Regions from separate parts of the Allorhizobium sp. DMC15 genome, predicted to be linked through region 1. Evidence: riboswitches for the same ligand, from Rfam matches in the RefSeq annotation. Region 1 holds a riboswitch; each other region holds the start of a gene.

Evidence for each region. A riboswitch is a leader RNA that binds a small molecule or an ion and turns the genes downstream of it on or off. The one in region 1 is predicted to bind cobalamin.
Region 2: another riboswitch for cobalamin. It lies ahead of ACT53S_RS00390 (ABC transporter ATP-binding protein); the one in region 1 lies ahead of bluB (5,6-dimethylbenzimidazole synthase).
Region 3: another riboswitch for cobalamin. It lies ahead of cobU (bifunctional adenosylcobinamide kinase/adenosylcobinamide-phosphate guanylyltransferase); the one in region 1 lies ahead of bluB (5,6-dimethylbenzimidazole synthase).
Region 4: another riboswitch for cobalamin. It lies ahead of ACT53S_RS04555 (aromatic ring-hydroxylating oxygenase subunit alpha); the one in region 1 lies ahead of bluB (5,6-dimethylbenzimidazole synthase).

What each region holds. Positions count from the first base shown of each region.
Region 1 is NZ_JBQUZB010000003.1:621,116-625,560, reverse strand. It holds gene ACT53S_RS17320 (NAD+ synthase) at 1-318, shown strand, start outside; gene ACT53S_RS17315 (TolB family protein) at 348-1,184, shown strand; cobalamin riboswitch at 1,223-1,412, shown strand; gene bluB (5,6-dimethylbenzimidazole synthase) at 1,454-2,158, shown strand; gene ACT53S_RS17305 (DUF2865 domain-containing protein) at 2,165-3,235, opposite strand; gene ACT53S_RS17300 (acyl-homoserine-lactone synthase) at 3,368-4,009, opposite strand; gene ACT53S_RS17295 (helix-turn-helix transcriptional regulator) at 4,132-4,445, opposite strand, start outside.
Region 2 is NZ_JBQUZB010000001.1:86,596-91,040, forward strand. It holds gene ACT53S_RS00380 (hypothetical protein) at 1-56, opposite strand, end outside; gene ACT53S_RS00385 (NAD(P)/FAD-dependent oxidoreductase) at 179-1,450, shown strand; cobalamin riboswitch at 1,575-1,806, shown strand; gene ACT53S_RS00390 (ABC transporter ATP-binding protein) at 2,002-2,796, shown strand; gene ACT53S_RS00395 (ABC transporter substrate-binding protein) at 2,813-3,772, shown strand; gene ACT53S_RS00400 (iron ABC transporter permease) at 3,843-4,445, shown strand, end outside.
Region 3 is NZ_JBQUZB010000003.1:153,105-157,549, forward strand. It holds gene ACT53S_RS14990 (ATP12 family chaperone protein) at 1-268, shown strand, start outside; gene ACT53S_RS14995 (hypothetical protein) at 328-1,149, shown strand; cobalamin riboswitch at 1,225-1,592, shown strand; gene cobU (bifunctional adenosylcobinamide kinase/adenosylcobinamide-phosphate guanylyltransferase) at 1,780-2,310, shown strand; gene cobW (cobalamin biosynthesis protein CobW) at 2,314-3,390, shown strand; gene cobN (cobaltochelatase subunit CobN) at 3,394-4,445, shown strand, end outside.
Region 4 is NZ_JBQUZB010000001.1:942,956-947,400, reverse strand. It holds gene ACT53S_RS04560 (hybrid-cluster NAD(P)-dependent oxidoreductase) at 1-938, opposite strand, end outside; gene ACT53S_RS04555 (aromatic ring-hydroxylating oxygenase subunit alpha) at 941-2,185, opposite strand; cobalamin riboswitch at 2,287-2,489, opposite strand; gene ACT53S_RS04550 (DUF6656 family protein) at 2,793-3,395, shown strand; gene ACT53S_RS04545 (GGDEF domain-containing protein) at 3,411-4,445, opposite strand, start outside.

The sequences.
Region 1 (4,445 bases):
CCCTCGGGCGAGGTGATCCCTGCCAACATCCTGTCAAAGGCCCCGTCTGCGGAGCTTCGGCCGAACCAGACCGACCAGGATTCACTGCCGCCCTATCCTGTTCTCGACGACATTCTCGAATGCCTGGTCGAGAAGGAAATGGGTGTCGACGAGATCGTCGCACGCGGTCACGACATCGCAACCGTGCACCGGGTCGAGCACCTGCTCTATCTCGCCGAATACAAGCGCCGCCAGTCGGCACCGGGCGTGAAGATCACCAAGAAGAATTTCGGACGCGATCGTCGCTATCCGATCACGAACCGATTCCGTGATCGCTGAGTGATCCGGAACGGGCGAGAGGAAGCAGCATGCGCAGTTCCGTCGAAATCTTTGACATCAACACCCGCGAATGCGAGGTCGTCTGGCAGACGGAAGACCTCGTCGAGGCGCCGAACTGGTCGCGGGACGGCGAGTTCCTCGTCGTGAACGGCGACGGGCTGCTCTATGCCCTGCCGCTCGATGAGGAGGATCCGGAGCCGGAATTGATCGATACCGGTTTTGCTGTTCGGCTGAACAACGACCACGGGATCTCCCCGGACGGTGCCTCGATCGCCTTCTCGGACCATACGCTCTTCGGCAAGTCCTGCATCTATATGTTGGGTGACGGGGACGACGAACCGCGCCAGGTCACTGACAAGATGCCGTCCTACTGGCATGGCTGGTCGCCGGACGGAAAGGAACTTGCCTATTGCGGCGATCGCGGCGGTGTCTTCGACATCTACACGATCCCGACAAAAGGCGGGCCAGAGCGGCGGCTGACGCAGGGCGAGGGGCACAATGACGGTCCCGACTATTCGACTGACGGCCAGTGGATCTATTTCAATTCCAGCCGCACCGGCACTATGCAGATCTGGCGGATGCGCACGGATGGTAGCGACCTGCAGCAGCTCACCTCCGACGACTATGGCGACTGGTTCCCGCATCCGTCGCCAGATGGGAAGAAGGTGCTGTTCCTCTCCTATGATGCCGACGTGACAGGGCACCCGCGTGACAAGCAGGTTCGGCTGCGTCTGATGGATGCCGATGGCGGGAATGTCGAGACGCTCATCGAGTTCTTCGGCGGGCAGGGATCGATCAATGTGCCGAACTGGGCTCCGGACGGAACGGCCTTCGCCTTCGTGCGCTATTTCCCCCAGCCTGAGTGACGCTGTCGCTTTTGGTCTGTCCTCCGCAATCTCCGTCAAGTAGAACACCTGTGTCAGGTGCCTGCCGCAAGGCGGGAGAATCGGGAAGCCGGTGAAAATCCGGCACGTGCCCAACGCTGTGAGGCGGATGTGACGTGTCAGGGGAAACCCAGCCACTGGAGGAATCCGGGAAGGCGCACGTCGCGGATGATGCTCAGTCAGAAGACCGGCCTGGCGAGATAGACCGAACCCGCGTGGACGGCGGGTGGTTGCGCATTGTGGGGATTACGATGCACGACAAACCGAACGAGTTTCTCGTCCGGACAGCGCCCTTTGCCGAGCCAGACAAGGACGCCGTCTACCGCGCCATCCATACGCGCCGCGATGTGCGCGATCAGTTCCTTCCCGATCCGCTGCCGGACGATCTCGTGCGCCGCCTGTTGGGAGCCGCCCATGCCGCGCCTTCCGTGGGCTTCATGCAGCCCTGGAGCTTTCTGCTAATTCGCAGTGCAGCTCAGCGAGAGGCGATTTGGCAGGCGTTCAGACGCGCGAACGAAGAGGCGGAGGCGATGTTTCCGGATGAACGTCGCAGCGCGTACCGGGCGCTGAAACTGGAGGGTATCCGCAAGGCGCCTCTCAACATCTGCATCACCTGCGACCCGGATCGGGCCGGGCCCGTCGTGCTTGGTCGGACCCACAATCCGCGCATGGATGCCTATTCGACCGTGTGCGCCATTCAAAATCTTTGGCTTGCCGCCCGTGCCGAAGGGGTCGGTGTCGGTTGGGTCAGCATCTTTCACGAGGCAGACGCCAAAGAGATCCTCGGCATTCCGGAGCGCGTCGAGATCATTGGCTATCTTTGTCTTGGTTACGTCGCGGAACTCTACGATCGGCCCGAGCTGGAGGTGAAGGGGTGGCGAAGGCGCCTCGCCCTCGACGATCTGATCTTCGAGGAGCAATGGCCGGCGTGCGCGGGCTCCGACGAACTTACGTAAGAAACGCTATTCCTGCAAAGGCTGCGGACCGGGAGCTGCGGGCTTCGTCAGGTCGATGCTGCCGGTTTGCGGAGGCAGGAAGACCGGGCCGACACGACGGACGTTGAGCGCTGCCGCGTCGAGCTCTCGTACTGGCGCGGGGATCACTGCGTCGACCCGGGCTGCCGGCGCGTCTTGCGGCTTCACGGTAAGGATTGACGACTGATAGTCCGGCACGGCCGGGCGCGGGGTCATCCTCTGGTGGTAACGTCCGAAATCGCACTGGCATTGCGGATCCTCCGCCGGCCGGCGTGTGCGATAGACGAAGGCATTGGGCATGTCGCGATAGGGCTGTCCGGTCGCGGCGGATACCATGTCGGAGGTTTCGCCGGAACTGGCCGAATGGAAGAAGAGTTCGGTTTCGACACCGGGACACATCTGCTGGCATTGCGCGGCGTCCCGGGCAAAGTTGATGGCGGACGTGCGTGAGGAAATCGGGAAAAAGCCACCGTCGCAGGTTCGCACGCAGAGTGTGCGGACATCGCCGGTCGGCAGCATGCCGATCGACGGTCGGAAGGAGAGGGCCGCTTCAGCTGCGCGATCCGGTCGATAGGGTTCAGCCAGCGTGTCGAGATATGGAACTCGTTCGGGCTCTTCAGGCGCAGAGACGACGGTGCTTCCGCTATCGCAGCCATGATCGGCGAGCGCCTGCTCAAGCCGCGCCGTTTCAGCTTCGCCCAGTCCCTCGCGCAGCTCGACGAGCTTGCTGGTCAGGATCTCCCTGTTGCGCTCCATGCGTTCAAGTGCCTTGGCGAGATCGCCACAGTCACTGCCGCCATCGGCGCGGATCGTAGTGATCGACGAGGTGAGGCAGCGCAGCCGCCGCTGGTCCTGCCGAGCTTTGCGCAGTTCGAGATTTTGCTGCGCAATGGCTCCGGCATAGCGGTTGATGTCATCGGACGAGACCGTGGACCGCGCCGAAACAAGTCGTTCTCGCAGCCTCTCGCATGCCAGCGACGTGGCTCTGGCGTCCTGCAGGGTGGCTGCAAGGCAGGCGATGGCCATCAGGGGGGCGAGCAGTCTGGTCAGTGGTTTCATGGCTCCGACCGGGGTGCCTGGCGGTACACAACGGTTTTGTGTTTCCGGAGACACCATAAGGCAGTTGGCGCCAAAGTAAAATGACGGGTGAGAGAGCGGCTGCGGCCTGGCAAGGCAACCGCTCCCCGTGCGTCATGCAGCGCGCGCGGAAGCCAGCGTCATCGGTTGCTCCAAGACGGTGCCATCGATCGCGGCAACGGCTTTCATCCGATTGAGCAGATCGTGGCTAACCTCCCAGGAGACAGCCACCGCCTGGACCGTTCCGATGCGCTGGGGGTCGGCGATGCGTTCGCCGGGGCAACCCATGCGCTTGAACATCCGCTCGAGGAAGACATCCGTGACCGTGACGATGTGGCTGAGACCCGAGGCAAGTCCAAGTTCGCCGACACCGCACATGAGCTCTGCTGCAGCAATCGTCACCTGGTTGCTAGCGCGATCCTGGGAGATTTCCGGATCGATGCAGAAGCGGCTCGATTCCCAGATCGCGGCGCTGCGTATTTCGGGGCCCGGCCCTAGCAGTTGGGGGAAGGTGTCGTCGAGCATGTTCGGACCAAGCGTGGGAAGCAGCCGCAGAGCCCCGCGCAGCGCCCCGCTTTCACCGTAGGACAGGACGTAGAGCGGGTTCGCGCGGTCATAGTTGTCGATTTCCCAGGCGTCGCGCACCTGCACGTCCCAGCCGAGCAGGTCATGGAAGACACGCTTACGCAACCGATGCATGGCGTCGATATCGGCGGGAAACTGCTGGCGTCGTGCGCCGTTGATGATCCTGATCATGCTGAACTCCTTGAAGACCGTCGGAGCGGACAACATGGAGTTCATAGGAAATTCCTGAAACTGGCGGTGGCGCCAGCTTCACGGATTGCAATCTATGATATGATGGATCGTCCCGACTTCCGTCAGTTGGGCGTGCGGTCGGAGAGGCGGGGAATAATCCCTTGCCAGACGGCTTCGGCGACCGCCTGGGCATTGTTGACGACTTCCAATTTGTCGCGAGCATTGGCCATAAAGTAACGTACGGTACGCTCCGTGATGCCGAGTATGATCGCGGCCTCCCAATAACTCTTGCCGGCGGCGATCCAGGCCAGTGTCTCGGTCTCACGGCGTGTCAGCAGCGTCTTACTGCGGCGTCGCTGCGGCTTTCGTGTGGTCGACTTGGCGAGCCGCGCATGCAGTCGCCCCGCAAGGCTTGAGACATCGCGGTCATTCACGC
Region 2 (4,445 bases), on a different contig from region 1:
CGCGGGGACTGGTCCGTCGTTCCTGCTTTGCCGTCCTTTGGACCGTTCATACCCATTTTGATCTCCTGCGTTTTCATCTCCCTTCCAACCGCAGTTTCATGCGACGGTTCCCCCGGAACATTCGCCGGCGGCTTCTGTTTGTCGGATGGACTTCAACGCGAGGCATGGGAGAAAAAGGATGACGAAGCCACACGTGGTCATCATCGGTGCGGGTTTCGGCGGCCTGGCCTGCGCAAAAGCGCTCGGCAACAGTGATGTCAGGGTTACCGTCATCGACCGCCGCAACCACAATCTGTTCCAGCCGCTGCTCTACCAGGTCGCAACCGCCGCCCTCTCACCCGCCGACGTTTCAGAACCGATTCGTCGCACCCTTGCGCGTTATGACAACATCCGCGTGCTGATGGGCGAAGTCTCCGGGATAGACGTGGAGGCAAAGCAGGCGCTGCTCGCCGACGGCGCCCGCATTTCCTATGACCGCCTCGTCATCGCGACGGGATCAGAATACAATTACTTTGGTCATCCCGACTGGCACAAGCACGCGCCCGGCCTCAAATCGGTGCACGAGGCCCGCCAGATCCGCCACCGCCTTCTGCTCGCCTTCGAACGGGCCGAACGCAGCACGGACGAGAGCGAGAAGCGCAGGCTTCTCACGAGCGTGGTCGTGGGTGGCGGCCCGACAGGCGTGGAGATGGCAGGAGCGATCTCGGAACTCGGCACCTTCATGATCGCCAATGACTTCGACAGCCTCGCTCACGACCAGTTTCGCGTTCTGCTGGTCGAGGCGGGGCCCAGGATTCTGGCGGGCTTTCCGGAGGATCTGGCCGATTATGCCGCGAACTATCTGACCCGGATCGGCGTCGAAATCCGTGTGAAATCCGCAGTGGAAGAGATAGAGGCGACACGCATTCGTATCGCGGGAGAATGGCTCCCCGCTGGTTCCATCGTCTGGGGCGCCGGCGTCAAGGCGTCACCGGCTGCCCGTTGGCTCGGCGTCGAACCCGGCGCTGCGGGCCGTATCCCGGTCAATGCCGATCTTACCGTGCCCGGCCGGCCGGGCATCTACGCACTCGGCGACACGGCACTCACCCTCGGCGCTGACGAAAAACCCCTGCCGGCACTTGCCCAAGTGGCCAAGCAGCAGGGCACCTATCTGGGGAAGGCGCTGCGCGCGGAACTCTTGTCCGGCAGAACCCCGGGACCGTTCGCCTTTCGCAACCGGGGCAATACCGCAGTCATCGGCCGCAACGCCGCAATATTCGATTTCGGCCGATGGCATTTGAAGGGGCGCCTTGCCTGGTTCCTTTGGGCGATCGTTCATGTCTGGCTGCTCGTCAACTTCGAGAAGCGGCTGTTGGTCAGCATCCAGTGGGTCTGGCGCTACGCAACGCGGCAGCGCGGCGCACGGTTGATCGATGAGCACGCAGCAGATCGCCTGCGGTCCGTGCCTTGAAAGACCAACAATTCGATGGCCTGACGAAAATTCCGCTTCCGCGATCAAAATCGGTTGACGAATGTAATGTTATTACATATCGAACAATTGACGCAGGACATGCTTGACCAGTCTGTCGCGGAGGCTCTATGCAGGAGGCGACGGTTCCCCCACCGGATGACTCCGAGGGGATTAATAGGGAACACGGTGCGGAAGACCCTGTAGGGACCAAGACCGTGGCTGCCCCCGCAACTGTAAGCGGATTGCCGTCCATTCTCGCGGCGCGAAAGCGTCGGGCCACTGCGAGCGATCGTGGGAAGGCAGATGGACGACAGATATTCGCAAGCCAGGAGACCTGCCGTCAGATGAGTGAGAAACGTAGCGGACGGGGTGTTCCGATGGATACGAACTGGCTTGCAGACCGCGTCTTTCGCGCGGCTTCATGGTTGCCATTTTGCCTCCGGAGAAGTCCTGCGGAGGAAAGACTTGCCGGACATCATCAGCGATAGTTTCAGCAGGCCTGCTGGAATACACGGCGTGACCGCTGCCTTTCTCTTGGGGAGGGTTGGACGATGAGTTGTGATACCAGGGGCATATCCGTCAGGGCAGTTGACCTCGGTTGGGGACCCAGAACCTCGCAGTTTCTTGTGCGCAACGTCTCCTTTTCGATCGGGGGCGGGGATCGCCTCGCCATTGTAGGCCCGAACGGCGCCGGCAAGACGACACTTCTGCGTTGCCTCTATCGCGGTGTGACGCCGCTTGAGGGCAGGGTAGAAGTCGATGGCCAGGACATCGCCGATCTGACGCCCCGTCAGGTTGCCCGCCGGGTTGCCGTCGTGTTGCAGGAAATGCCGGCCGATTTTCCCTTCACCGTCCAGGACGTCGTCTTGATGGGACGCGTACCCTGGCGGGAAGGCTTGACCGGCTGGACTGCGCAGGACCGCGACGAAGCCCGCCATGCACTGGAACATCTGGATCTGCTCTCCCTTGCGTCCCGTCAGTTCTCCACGCTGTCCGGCGGTGAGAAGCAGCGCGTTCTCGTGGCGCGCGCGCTCGCGCAAAATCCGGAGGTCATCATCCTCGACGAGCCGACCAACCATCTCGATATCCGTCATCAGCTGGAGATCCTGGCCCTACTGGCCACCTTGCGGCTGACAATCGTCACCACCTTGCACGACATCAATCTCGCAGCCGATTTCGCCACCCATGTCGCGCTGATGCAGTCGGGCCGCATGACGGCCTTCGGCCACCCCGACGAGGTCCTGACCGACCATGCCATTTCCGGCACCTTCGGCGTTCTCGCCGAACGCCAGCATATGGCGAGTGCCGGCTCCTCGCGCTTTTCATTCTCCCTTGCCAACTCCTGATTTCGAAAGAACCAAGATGGTCTCGTTCCGCCTGTCCTCCGCCGCCACATTCCTCATCGCTGTCCTCGCCGCTTCGGCAGCCGGCGCCTTTCCTGTCACGGTGAAGAGCTGCAACCGCGATGTCACGTTCGAGGAGGCCCCCAAACGCGCAGTCTCCAATGACGTCAATCTCACCGAAATGATGCTGGCCCTGAAACTGCAGGACCGCATGGTCGGTTATACCGGCATCTCTGGCTGGAAGACGCTGGATGAGAGCCTGCGCGAAGGTGTGAAGGAACTGCCCGAGCTTTCTCCCAAATATCCGAGCAAGGAGGTCCTGCTCGAAGCCGATGCCGATTTCTATTTTGCCGGCTGGAACTACGGCATGAAGGTCGGCGGCGAAGTGACGCCCGAGACGCTCAGCCCCTTTGGCATCAAGGTCTATGAACTGACGGAATCCTGCAGCCACATCATGGCCAAGGCCAAACCCACCATGGACGACATGTTCGTCGACCTGCTCAACCTCGGCACGATTTTCGGCGTCGAGGATCGGGCAGAGGCCCTGGTCGCCGGTTACAAGACCGGTTTGACAAAGGTCCAGGAGCGCATCGGCACCATCAAGGAGCCCGTTCGCGTGTTCGTCTACGATTCGGGCACCGAAAAGCCGTTCACCTCTGGCCGTTTCGGCATTCCGACGGCCATGATCGAGGCCGCCGGCGGCATCAACATCATGGAGGATGTCGAAAAGAGCTGGACGGAGGTCTCCTGGGAGCCGGTGATAGACCGCAATCCTGAGGTGATCGTCATCGTCGACTATGGCGATGTCACCGCCGAGCAGAAGATCGCCTTCATGAAGGAAAACCCGGCATTCAAGAACCTCGACGCCGTCAAGAATGATCGTTTCGTCGTGCTCGCTTATGTCGAGGCGACACCTGGTCCACGCAATGTCGCCGCCATCGAACGCCTCGCCGAGGCTTTCCACCCGCGCAACATGTAATGCCGGCTGACCGGCCTCAGCTTATACTCTGAGGCCGCGACCGGCTGCATTTTTAAAAAACAGGAACGCGATGCGCGGCAGCAGGATCTTCCTCTGGACGGTCGGCCCACTCGGGCTGCTCCTCCTCTGCATCACCCTCGGGGTCTCGCTCGGCTCGGCGCGTATTCCCGTCGGCATGGTATGGTCGATCCTCGGCCACCATGCCGCGCCGGACCTCTTCGAGCAGACCTGGTCGGCTGGCCGCGACAGCATCGTCTGGGAAGTGCGGCTGCCGCGCGTGCTTTTGGCCGCTCTCGTTGGCGCCGGTCTCGCAGTCGTCGGCGCCGTCCTCCAGTCGATTACCCGCAACCCGCTCGCCGATCCGCATCTGCTTGGCGTCTCCTCGGGCGGTGCATTGGGGGCGATCATCGCGCTCCTCCACACCGGACTGATCTTCGGCGTCATCACGGTTCCGCTCTTCGCCTTCGCCGGCGCGCTCTGCGCCACAATGGCCGTCGTCGCCGTCACCCGCATGACCGGAGCCGCACCGGACCGGCTAGTTCTGTCGGGCGTTGCCGTCGCTTTCATCGCCACCTCGCTCGGCAATCTCGCGATCTTTCTTGGCGATCCGCGCGCCGCGCATACGGTGATCTTCTGGATGCTCGGCGGCCTCGGCCTCGCCGAATGGAGCCAT
Region 3 (4,445 bases), 470 kb from region 1:
TGCGAAGGCGCTTGAAGCCTACCGCGATGCGTTCCGGATTTCCTGCCTTAACGTTGTGACCACGCTGACCGGCTCCGCCGTGCTCGCGCTTGCCTTCGCCGAGGGCGCCTTCGACCTCGACACGGTCTGGACGCTTGCCCATGTCGACGAAGACTGGACCAGCGAGCACTGGGGAACGGACGAAGAGGCCGAAGCCCGGCGCGAGGCGCGCTACGGCGAATATGCTGCCGCAGCCGCGCTGTTTGCGGCGCTTGACCCCGCGAGTTAACTCGGCACTAACCATAAATGACGGATGCTCTGGCGGACAGAATCACCGCCGGAGTCGTCATGTCAGCTCGCAGTCTGCGCACCGCAATCGCGTTCGGGCTCGTCCTGTGCCTGGCATCCTGTGCGAGCATCCAGGCCCGAATGTTTCCGAAACATCTCGTCTATTATGTCCGGAACGTCACGGTTATCGCCGATGCCCGCATGCCTCTGGATCTGATCTCGGGCGTCGACGCCCGGGTCTCGGCCGCAATTGCCGCTACGCAGCCCCCGCCGGGCGCGGAACGCGTCGTTCTCATGGTGAAGATCGACCGGCTCGATCACGGCGAGGGGGCAAGGCGGCGCATGGAACGGGCGCATTTCACGGTGACCGTGACCTCCGTCGAAACGGGAGAGCCGGTGGCGGAAGGAAAATACGTCGTCAATGCCTCGACCGACGATCCCCGGTTTGCCCGAGGGGCCCTGGCCGAAGAGATCGCATCGCGGATCCGATCCGATTTTTCTCTTGTCCATCCGACCGTTCGTATCGTGCCGGCTCCGAGGATGACCTCGACCAGGCTGAAGAGTGACCCGGAGGTTGCAATCGGACCCACGCCACGCGTTGCGCCAATCGCCAGTGCCACGCCGAAGGTCATGCCACCCGCGCCTCAAGCCGCTCCGGCAAGTGCGCCGACACCTCCCAAGCCTGCGCCGGTCGAAATGGTGGCTCCGCCTGTGCTCCCGGTTACCTCTGGGGATAAATCTGCCTATCCTTACCAGCCGGCACGTCCGGTGGCCCAGATGAAACCTGAAACGACTGTGGATCAGGGCGCGCGTGGGGCGATTCGCCTTGGCGGTGGGTGTGATCCGGCTGCCTCGGAAGACTGCCTCACTATAAAACCCTGAGCATCGGCAAGGGCGCCTTGCCGCTTGTGTGCGGTCCGGCGCCGCTCCTGTGATTGACTTGGCTGAGGCCCGGGCTTAATCCTTCTGGCGGATGGTTTCCGGGCGGCAGACACGTCGGCCGGAGAGCAAAAGGGAATGCGAAGGCCTGGACCCATGCCGGGCAAGCCGAACGCAGCCGACCCCGCGACTGTATTGCAGCGAGGGTCTTCCATCCTGCCTGCGGAGATTGATGGCGACGGATCGCATGGTGCGGTCGGCTGGCGATTGAAACGGGTGGGAAAAGCCACTGGAGTGGCGATATGAACAGCCGGGGCAGGACGCCTCTTTTTCTACGAATCGTCCGCCTCTCATATCGCGACACATTCCGGGAAGGCGAGGAAGAACCGCCGGCCTTTGTGCCAAGACCTGCGAGCCAGGAGACCTGCCATCCGTGACGGGCATAGGGCCCACCTGGGGAGAAATCCCCGTTGCCAACACGGAGGTTGTCTTGGCGACGTTTCGCATCCGCGGGGTCTTGTTGACCCGCCGATGGCGGTCCGTCTTTTCGGGCCGCGCATCGTTTTATGGTTCGCGCATGCTAGGAGCATGCGCCTTTGACCGCGTCCGCGCGGCCGAAGGTCATGGCACGCCATGACCGCTTCCCATTCCCGATCCATCCTGGTTCTCGGTGGCGCGCGCTCTGGCAAATCTCGTGTTGCCGAAGGTATGGCGCGAGAGACGGGTCTCGACCGTTTTTATCTGGCGACGGGCCGCGCCTGGGACGACGAGATGCGCGCCCGCATCGAGACCCATAAGGCCGACCGAGCCGATGACGGCTGGACGACGCATGAGGAGCCGCTCGATCTCGTCGGCGCGCTGAAGGCGCTCGACCAGCCCGAACGCGTCATCCTCGTCGACTGCCTGACCCTCTGGGTCACCAATCTGATGATGGAAGAGGGCCGTGACGTCGACGCCGAAGGCGCCGCACTCGGCGCCAGTCTTGGGGAACTCCAGGCCACCGTCATCTTCGTTTCCAATGAAGTCGGCCTCGGCATCGTGCCCGAGAACAAGATGGCCCGCGCCTTCCGCGACCATGCCGGCCGTCTCCACCAAGCCATCGCCGCCGAAGCGGCAGACGTTTATTTCGTTGCGGCTGGACTGCCGCTGAAAATGAAGGGTTGAACCATGTTGCAGCAAAAAATCCCCGCCACCGTCATCACCGGCTTTCTCGGGGCGGGCAAGACCACCATCATCCGCAACATGCTGACCAATGCCGGCGGCAAGAAGATCGCGCTGATCATCAACGAATTCGGCGATCTCGGCGTCGATGGCGACGTGCTGAAGGGCTGCGGCGCAGAGAACTGCACTGAGGACGACATCATCGAACTCACCAATGGCTGCATCTGCTGCACGGTGGCCGACGACTTCGTGCCGACGATGCAGAAGCTGCTCGACCGCGGCGTGAAGCCTGACCACATCGTCATCGAAACCTCGGGTCTCGCCTTGCCGCAGCCGCTGGTCGCCGCCTTCAACTGGCCCGACATCCGCACCCGCGTGACCGTCGATGGTGTCGTGACCGTGGTCGACAGCGCCGCCGTTGCTGCCGGTCGTTTCGCTGATGACCATGATGCCGTCGCCGCCCAGCGCGCCGAGGATGACAGCCTCGATCACGAGAGCCCGATCGAGGAACTGTTCGAGGACCAGCTGACCTGCGCCGACCTCATCGTGCTCAACAAGACCGACCTGCTCGACGCAGCCGGTATCGCCGCCGTACGCGCCGAGGTGACCGGTCGGACTACCCGCAAGCCTTCTATGATCGAGGCGAAGAATGGCGAAGTGCCGTCGCTCGTCCTGCTCGGGATCGGCGCCAGCACCGAAGACGACATCGAAAACCGCAAGTCGCATCACGAGCTGGAGCATGAGGCGCTGCATGCCTCGGGCGAAGACCACGACCATCATCACGACCACGACGAGTTCGAAAGTTTCGTCCTGAAGCTCGGCGCGATCAAGGATCCCGCAGACTTCATCGACCGCCTGAAGCCGGTCATCGAAAAGCACGACATCCTGCGCCTGAAGGGCTTCATCGACGTGCCGGGCAAGCCGATGCGCCTTGTCATCCAGGCCGTCGGCACCCGCATCGACACCTATTTCGATCGTCCCTGGACGTCGGCTGAAAAGCGCGAGACGCGGCTTGTGGTGATCGGCCTGCATGAGTGGGATTTCGGGTCTGTCGTCGAGGACGTCCAGGCGGCGGCTGTCTGATCCATGCACCTGCTTCTCGCCCAGAAGGGATCGATCAGCGACGGCGACGAGGCGATCGATCTTGGCCAGACGCCGGGGGACGTGCTGTTTCTCTCGGCGGCCGACACGGAGCTGGCTGCGATCGCAGCCGCCGTGGAGGCGAGGGGCACAGATGCGCTGCGCTGGCGACTGGCCAGCCTGATGACGCTGAAGCACCCCATGTCGGTCGATACCTATATCGAGCGCACGGCGCGTCATGCGCGGCTGATCGTGGTCAGGGCGCTGGGCGGGGCGAGCTACTTCCACTATGCGCTGGAAGCGCTGCATGCCTCAGCCCGTCGCAGCGGCGCTGTCATCGTCGTGCTACCCGGCGACGACAAGCCGGACGAGGGGCTTTCTCCATTCCAGGCCTGTGCGGACGACGACCGCCAGGCGCTCTGGACCTATCTGACCGAGGGCGGAGCTGGAAATGCCGGGGCCTTCGTCGCCTATGCCGAGGCCATGCTGCGCGGGGAGGAACGTCCGGACCCGGCGCGTCCATTGCTGAAGGCCGGCATCTGGTGGCCGGGCAGGGGTCTGATCGGGGTCGAGGAGTGGGAGAAGCTGGCGTTTCCCAGAAGGGCGGACGAGGGGCAAACGGTACCACGCGGTCTCTCACCCCTTGTGGGGGAGATGGCAGGCAGGCCAGAGGGGGAAAGCCCCTCCCCAACCCCTCCCCACAAGGGGGAGGGACTTCAAGCCATCACCCCCCTCTGCTTCTACCGCGCCCTCGTCCAGAGCGGCGAAACGGCACCCGTCGAAGCCATGGTCGAGGCCTTGAAGGCTCAGGGACTGATCCCCCTGCCGGTCTTCGTGTCGAGCCTCAAAGATCAGGTTTCGGTCGATACGCTCCGCGCCATCTTCACCCGCTTTCCGCCCTCGGTGGTCATCAACACGACCGGTTTCGCCGTCTCGACACCGGGGGCGGAAGCGCCGTCGACCGTGCTCGACGAGACCGGCGCCGTGGTGCTGCAGGCGATCTTCTCATCCTCACCCCGCGCCACCTGGGAGAGTTCGGCCCAAGGCCTCAGCGCCCG
Region 4 (4,445 bases), on a different contig from region 1:
GATTCGCAGGCCGCACCGATGCGCACGCCGGCCGCACGGGCGGCCTGTAGCACGGTATGGCCGGGGGCGCAGAGCCCGTCCTTGCCGGACATGGCGAACTTGACCTTGGTCGGCTGCTCGCCATCGGCATGATCGGCGACCACCACGAGCGGCTCCGGCTTGACCGGCTGGAAGGCTTCCTCGTGATAATTCTTCATGTCGAAGCCGGCGCCTTCGAGGGCCTCGCGCACGGTTGCCATGAAGGGCGCCGGGCCGCAGCAGAAGACGGTCCGTTCCAGGAAGTCAGGTGCCAGAAGGGCGATCTTCGCCTTGTCGATGCGACCCTTCAGGCCTGACCAGAGCTGGCCGCGCGACACCTGCTCGACGATGAAGCCCAGCGTCAGATGCGGCATTTCGCGGGCCTTGGCCTCAAGCTCCCAACGGAAGATGATGTCGTCAGGCGAGCGCGCGCAGTTGAGGAAGGTGATGTCGCTGTCGGGTGCCCGGTCACTCATGTCACGGGTCATCGACATCATTGGCGTGATGCCGGAGCCGGCCGAGACGAAGAGGTATTTCTTGGCCGGATGGCGGGCATAGGAAAAGTCGCCGAGCGGGCCGAAAGCCTTCAGCGCCATGCCCGGCTTCAGGTTGTCGAACATCCAGCGGGTGCCGATGCTTTCGGCCTGAGCCTTCACCGTGACCGCGACCGTATAAGGGCGCGAGGGGCTGGAAGAGAGCGTGTATGTGCGCATGACCGGCTCGGGAGAGACCGGGATCTCCAGCGTGACGAACTGGCCGGGCTGGTAACGAAACCAGAGGTTCGGCTTGTTCGGCTTGAAGGTGAAGGTCATCACGTCGGGTGCTTCCGGCGTGACGGCAACGCATTCGAGCAGATGCTCCCGGTCGGACCAGGGATGCATCTCGTCGACGTGACGGTATGGGTTGACCGCGATGTTCATCTTTATGCCACCGCCGAGAGGCGGGCCTTGTCGCCCTGCAGACGCTCAATCATGAAGTTCGAATACCATTCGACAAACTGCATGACGCCGCCCTCGTGATCGACCGAATAGGGGCCCGGTTCATAGGCCGGCGAGCGGATACCGAAGGCGTTTTCCTCGACGATCGAGCGGTCCTGGTCATTGGTCATGGTCCAGACATGGGTGAGCTCTTCGAGGTCGTAGTCGACGCCTTCGACGGCATCCTTGTTGACCAGCCAGGTGGTGGTGACGGCGGTTTCCTCCGCCGAGATCGGCAGGACGCGGAAGGAGATCGCGTGATCGCCGAGGATATGGTTCCAGGTCGTCGGATAGTGGAAGAGCAGCATGGTACCGATGTGGCTGATCGGCACGTCGGCGGAGAGCGGCTTCTTGACGGCGCGCTTGCCGGACATGGTGTAGCTTTCGGCGTCCTGGATCAGCGGCATGCGGGCAGTACGGAACTGGCCCGAAGGGTCCATCTTGAACTCGGACGGCAGGCCAGCGGCTTCGCAGCGCTGCCAGTGTTCGGCAATAAACGGATCGTCGCCGGCGCCCTGGACGCCGGTTGCGGTCGGGGCTTCCGGATAGGTGCGGCAGAGTTCTGGGTGGTTGCCCGCACAGTGGTAGCATTCACGGTTGTTTTCCCAGACGAGCTTCCAGTTACCCTTCTCGATGATCGTCGTCTTGTGGGCGACCTTGGCCTCCCACAGCCGATGCGGCGCCATGTAAGGCTCGATCGAAGCGCGAACGGGGGCGAAATCCGGGGCTTCGTTGGCCAGGCAGATGAAGATGTAGCCGGCGACGCTTTCGCAATGGACCGTCTTCAGGCCGAAGTCGGCCTTGTCGAAGTTCTCGCCCATCTGACGGGCAAAGACCAGCGAACCATCGAGATCATAGGTCCACTGGTGATAGGGACAGACGAGCTTGGCGGAGGCGCCTTTGTCCTGGGTGCAAACGCGGTGGCCGCGGTGGCGGCAGGTGTTGTGGAAAGCGCGGATGACCTGATCCTTGCCGCGCACGATCACGACCGGATAATCGCCGACCTGAACGGTGAAGTAGTTGCCGGCGCGCGGGATCTCGCAGTCGTGGCCCATGAACAGCCAGTCGCGATACCAGATCGTCTCCATGTCGAGTTTGAAGTAATCCTGGTCGATGTAAAAGGGCTGTTCAAGGCTGAAGCCTTCGCGGCGGTTCTTCAACTGGCGCAATGCCGTGGTCTGCAGGTCCATGTCGTCCTCGTTATCCTATATCGGCGGATGAGGAGCGCAGCAGGGAACCGCCCCTTGGGATGGGCAGAACACGGCTATCCCCGGCCGCCCGCCGCGACCTTGATTGTTCGTTTCCCGAGGCTGGTTTCCGGGCTCTGGAGTGGCCCATTCGCGGACCGCGCCGGCGCCTTCCCAGGGTCTCCCCCAGTGGCTTTGTGCCGAAGCGCATTCTCCACCACCGTTGCGGGGGCAGCGCCGGATTTCGACCGGCTTCCCGATTTCCCACCCTCCCTAGCAGGGCGGCACCTCGAGCTTGTTATCATCTAAACACAGTCGACCGGGGGGCGCTGCACTGCGAAACGACACGGCCGAAATCGTTTGCGACATGCCACAGGATCTGAAAACGCGGAGAGAAAACAGAGATTCCCCTTATATTTCCGGAAACTGCAGCAACAGGATGAATTTCTTCGTTTCAACCATGGCGCAAACGGGCAATCGAAGGACGATCCAAAGATTTGCGCTGCGGCAAGCCTCGCGAAACCTCGGCGCTGCAGAATACCATCAAATCATGATTAACCATGCTGCGGTAAGCTCAAGATACAAAGCCGGGCACCGTCAGAGCGTCACCATGCAGAAACTGAGATACTTCGCGGCATCCAAGACCGACAAGACTGCGGCTCCAGTCAAGGCGGCGCATACCGAATTCCTGCGAACCGGACGCATTTCGCGCCATCGCGACGACTGGGTGCCTGAGCAGCGGCGCTATCTCACCTATGAGGAAGTGGCGGAGCGAACCGGCAAGCGGCTGGAAGCGGCAGCGGACACGACGCATACCAGGATCAATTCCTTCCACCGGTCCATTCAGTTTCCGAAAATCATCTTTCACCGCACGCTGACCGACAGTCCGCATCTGGGCTACTGTCACGTGACGGCCGCGCGGACGAATTTCGCCCAATATGCCGATGTGCGCTGGGCCTTCTATATCGCCAATTTCTTTGCGGAGATCGGCGAGAGCGAAACATTCTTCGAACGCATCCGGCAGAATTATTCCCGGATGTATTTCGCCGTCGCGGTGAAGCCTGAAGCAGAGACAAAGGCCATGGCGATCGACCGCTCGATCCGTGAGAACGGCCTGCTGTTCCGGACCCATGATCCCAAAGAAGCCCTGCGCAATGTGCTGATGCTCGGGGCGCGCGATGCAGAGCTTCGCAAGATCATCGCGAAGCTCTGAACCAATCCGTCAGAATCAGGCGCCGAAGCCGCCAACCGGCTTCTTTTTGTAGAGCAGCCAGTCCTTCGAGACGTAATCCGACGCACCATAGACCGTAACGGTGTCGCCGCCCGCTGCCTTGGACGTTGCGAGCGCCTTCTCAGCGAAGTTGGTGAAGTCGAAGGCGTTCGGAGCCTGCTCCGAGAAGCAGATGCCGAAGGACATGGAAAGCTGGCCCAGGCTGCGTCCACCGTTCGAGCCAACAAGGGCGCTCGCCTTCAGCTTGCCGCGCACGAGGTCGACGACTCGGCTGATCTCATCCTGATCCGACGTGTAGAGCAGAAGACCGAAACGGCCGCCATCAAACCGGCAGGCGAGATCGCCACCGCCGGAGACGGCTTCCAGAACCTTGCCGACCTGCATCAACAGGCGCTCGGCGACGGTCGGGCCCATCTGTTCCTGAATGCGGGCATAATCGTCGATTTCGCCGACAGCGACGCCGCAGAGAACCGGCATTTCCGGATTGGAATAGATCTTGGCGACGGCCTTGTTGAAGGCGCGGCGGCTGGCCAGTCCGGTCATCGGATCGACGAATTTCGCCGCTTCGGCTTCCTCCGCCTCGCGCTGGAGGTCTGCCAAAGCCGCCGTCTTGTCGACCACGGCGCGGACGACGTTGCTGTTCTGGTGGGCCCGCTTCTCGGTCGCCGCCTTCAGCATCTTGATCGACTGGCCGAGCGGCGTGCCTTCCAGATCCGCTTCGGTCAGGATGGTGCGGGAGGCGTGACCGATGACGCGGCCGTAATCGGTGAGCGAGATCTTTTCTTCATTCAGCAGCGAGATGAAATTGCTCATCTCGGCGCGCACCTGGCCATTCTGACGGCTGAGCAGACCATCCTCATGCTGGTGTGGCAGATATTTGCGACCGAGTTCATCGAGTGCTTCCTGCGTCTTGACCTTGCCGAGGGCGATGAAATCACGCACCAGTTCCGGGTTGCTGCCTGAATAGGCTTCATAGACCAGCTCGTAATTGCGCGGCAGGCCGTCAATGCCCATCTGGTGCATGGCGGTCGC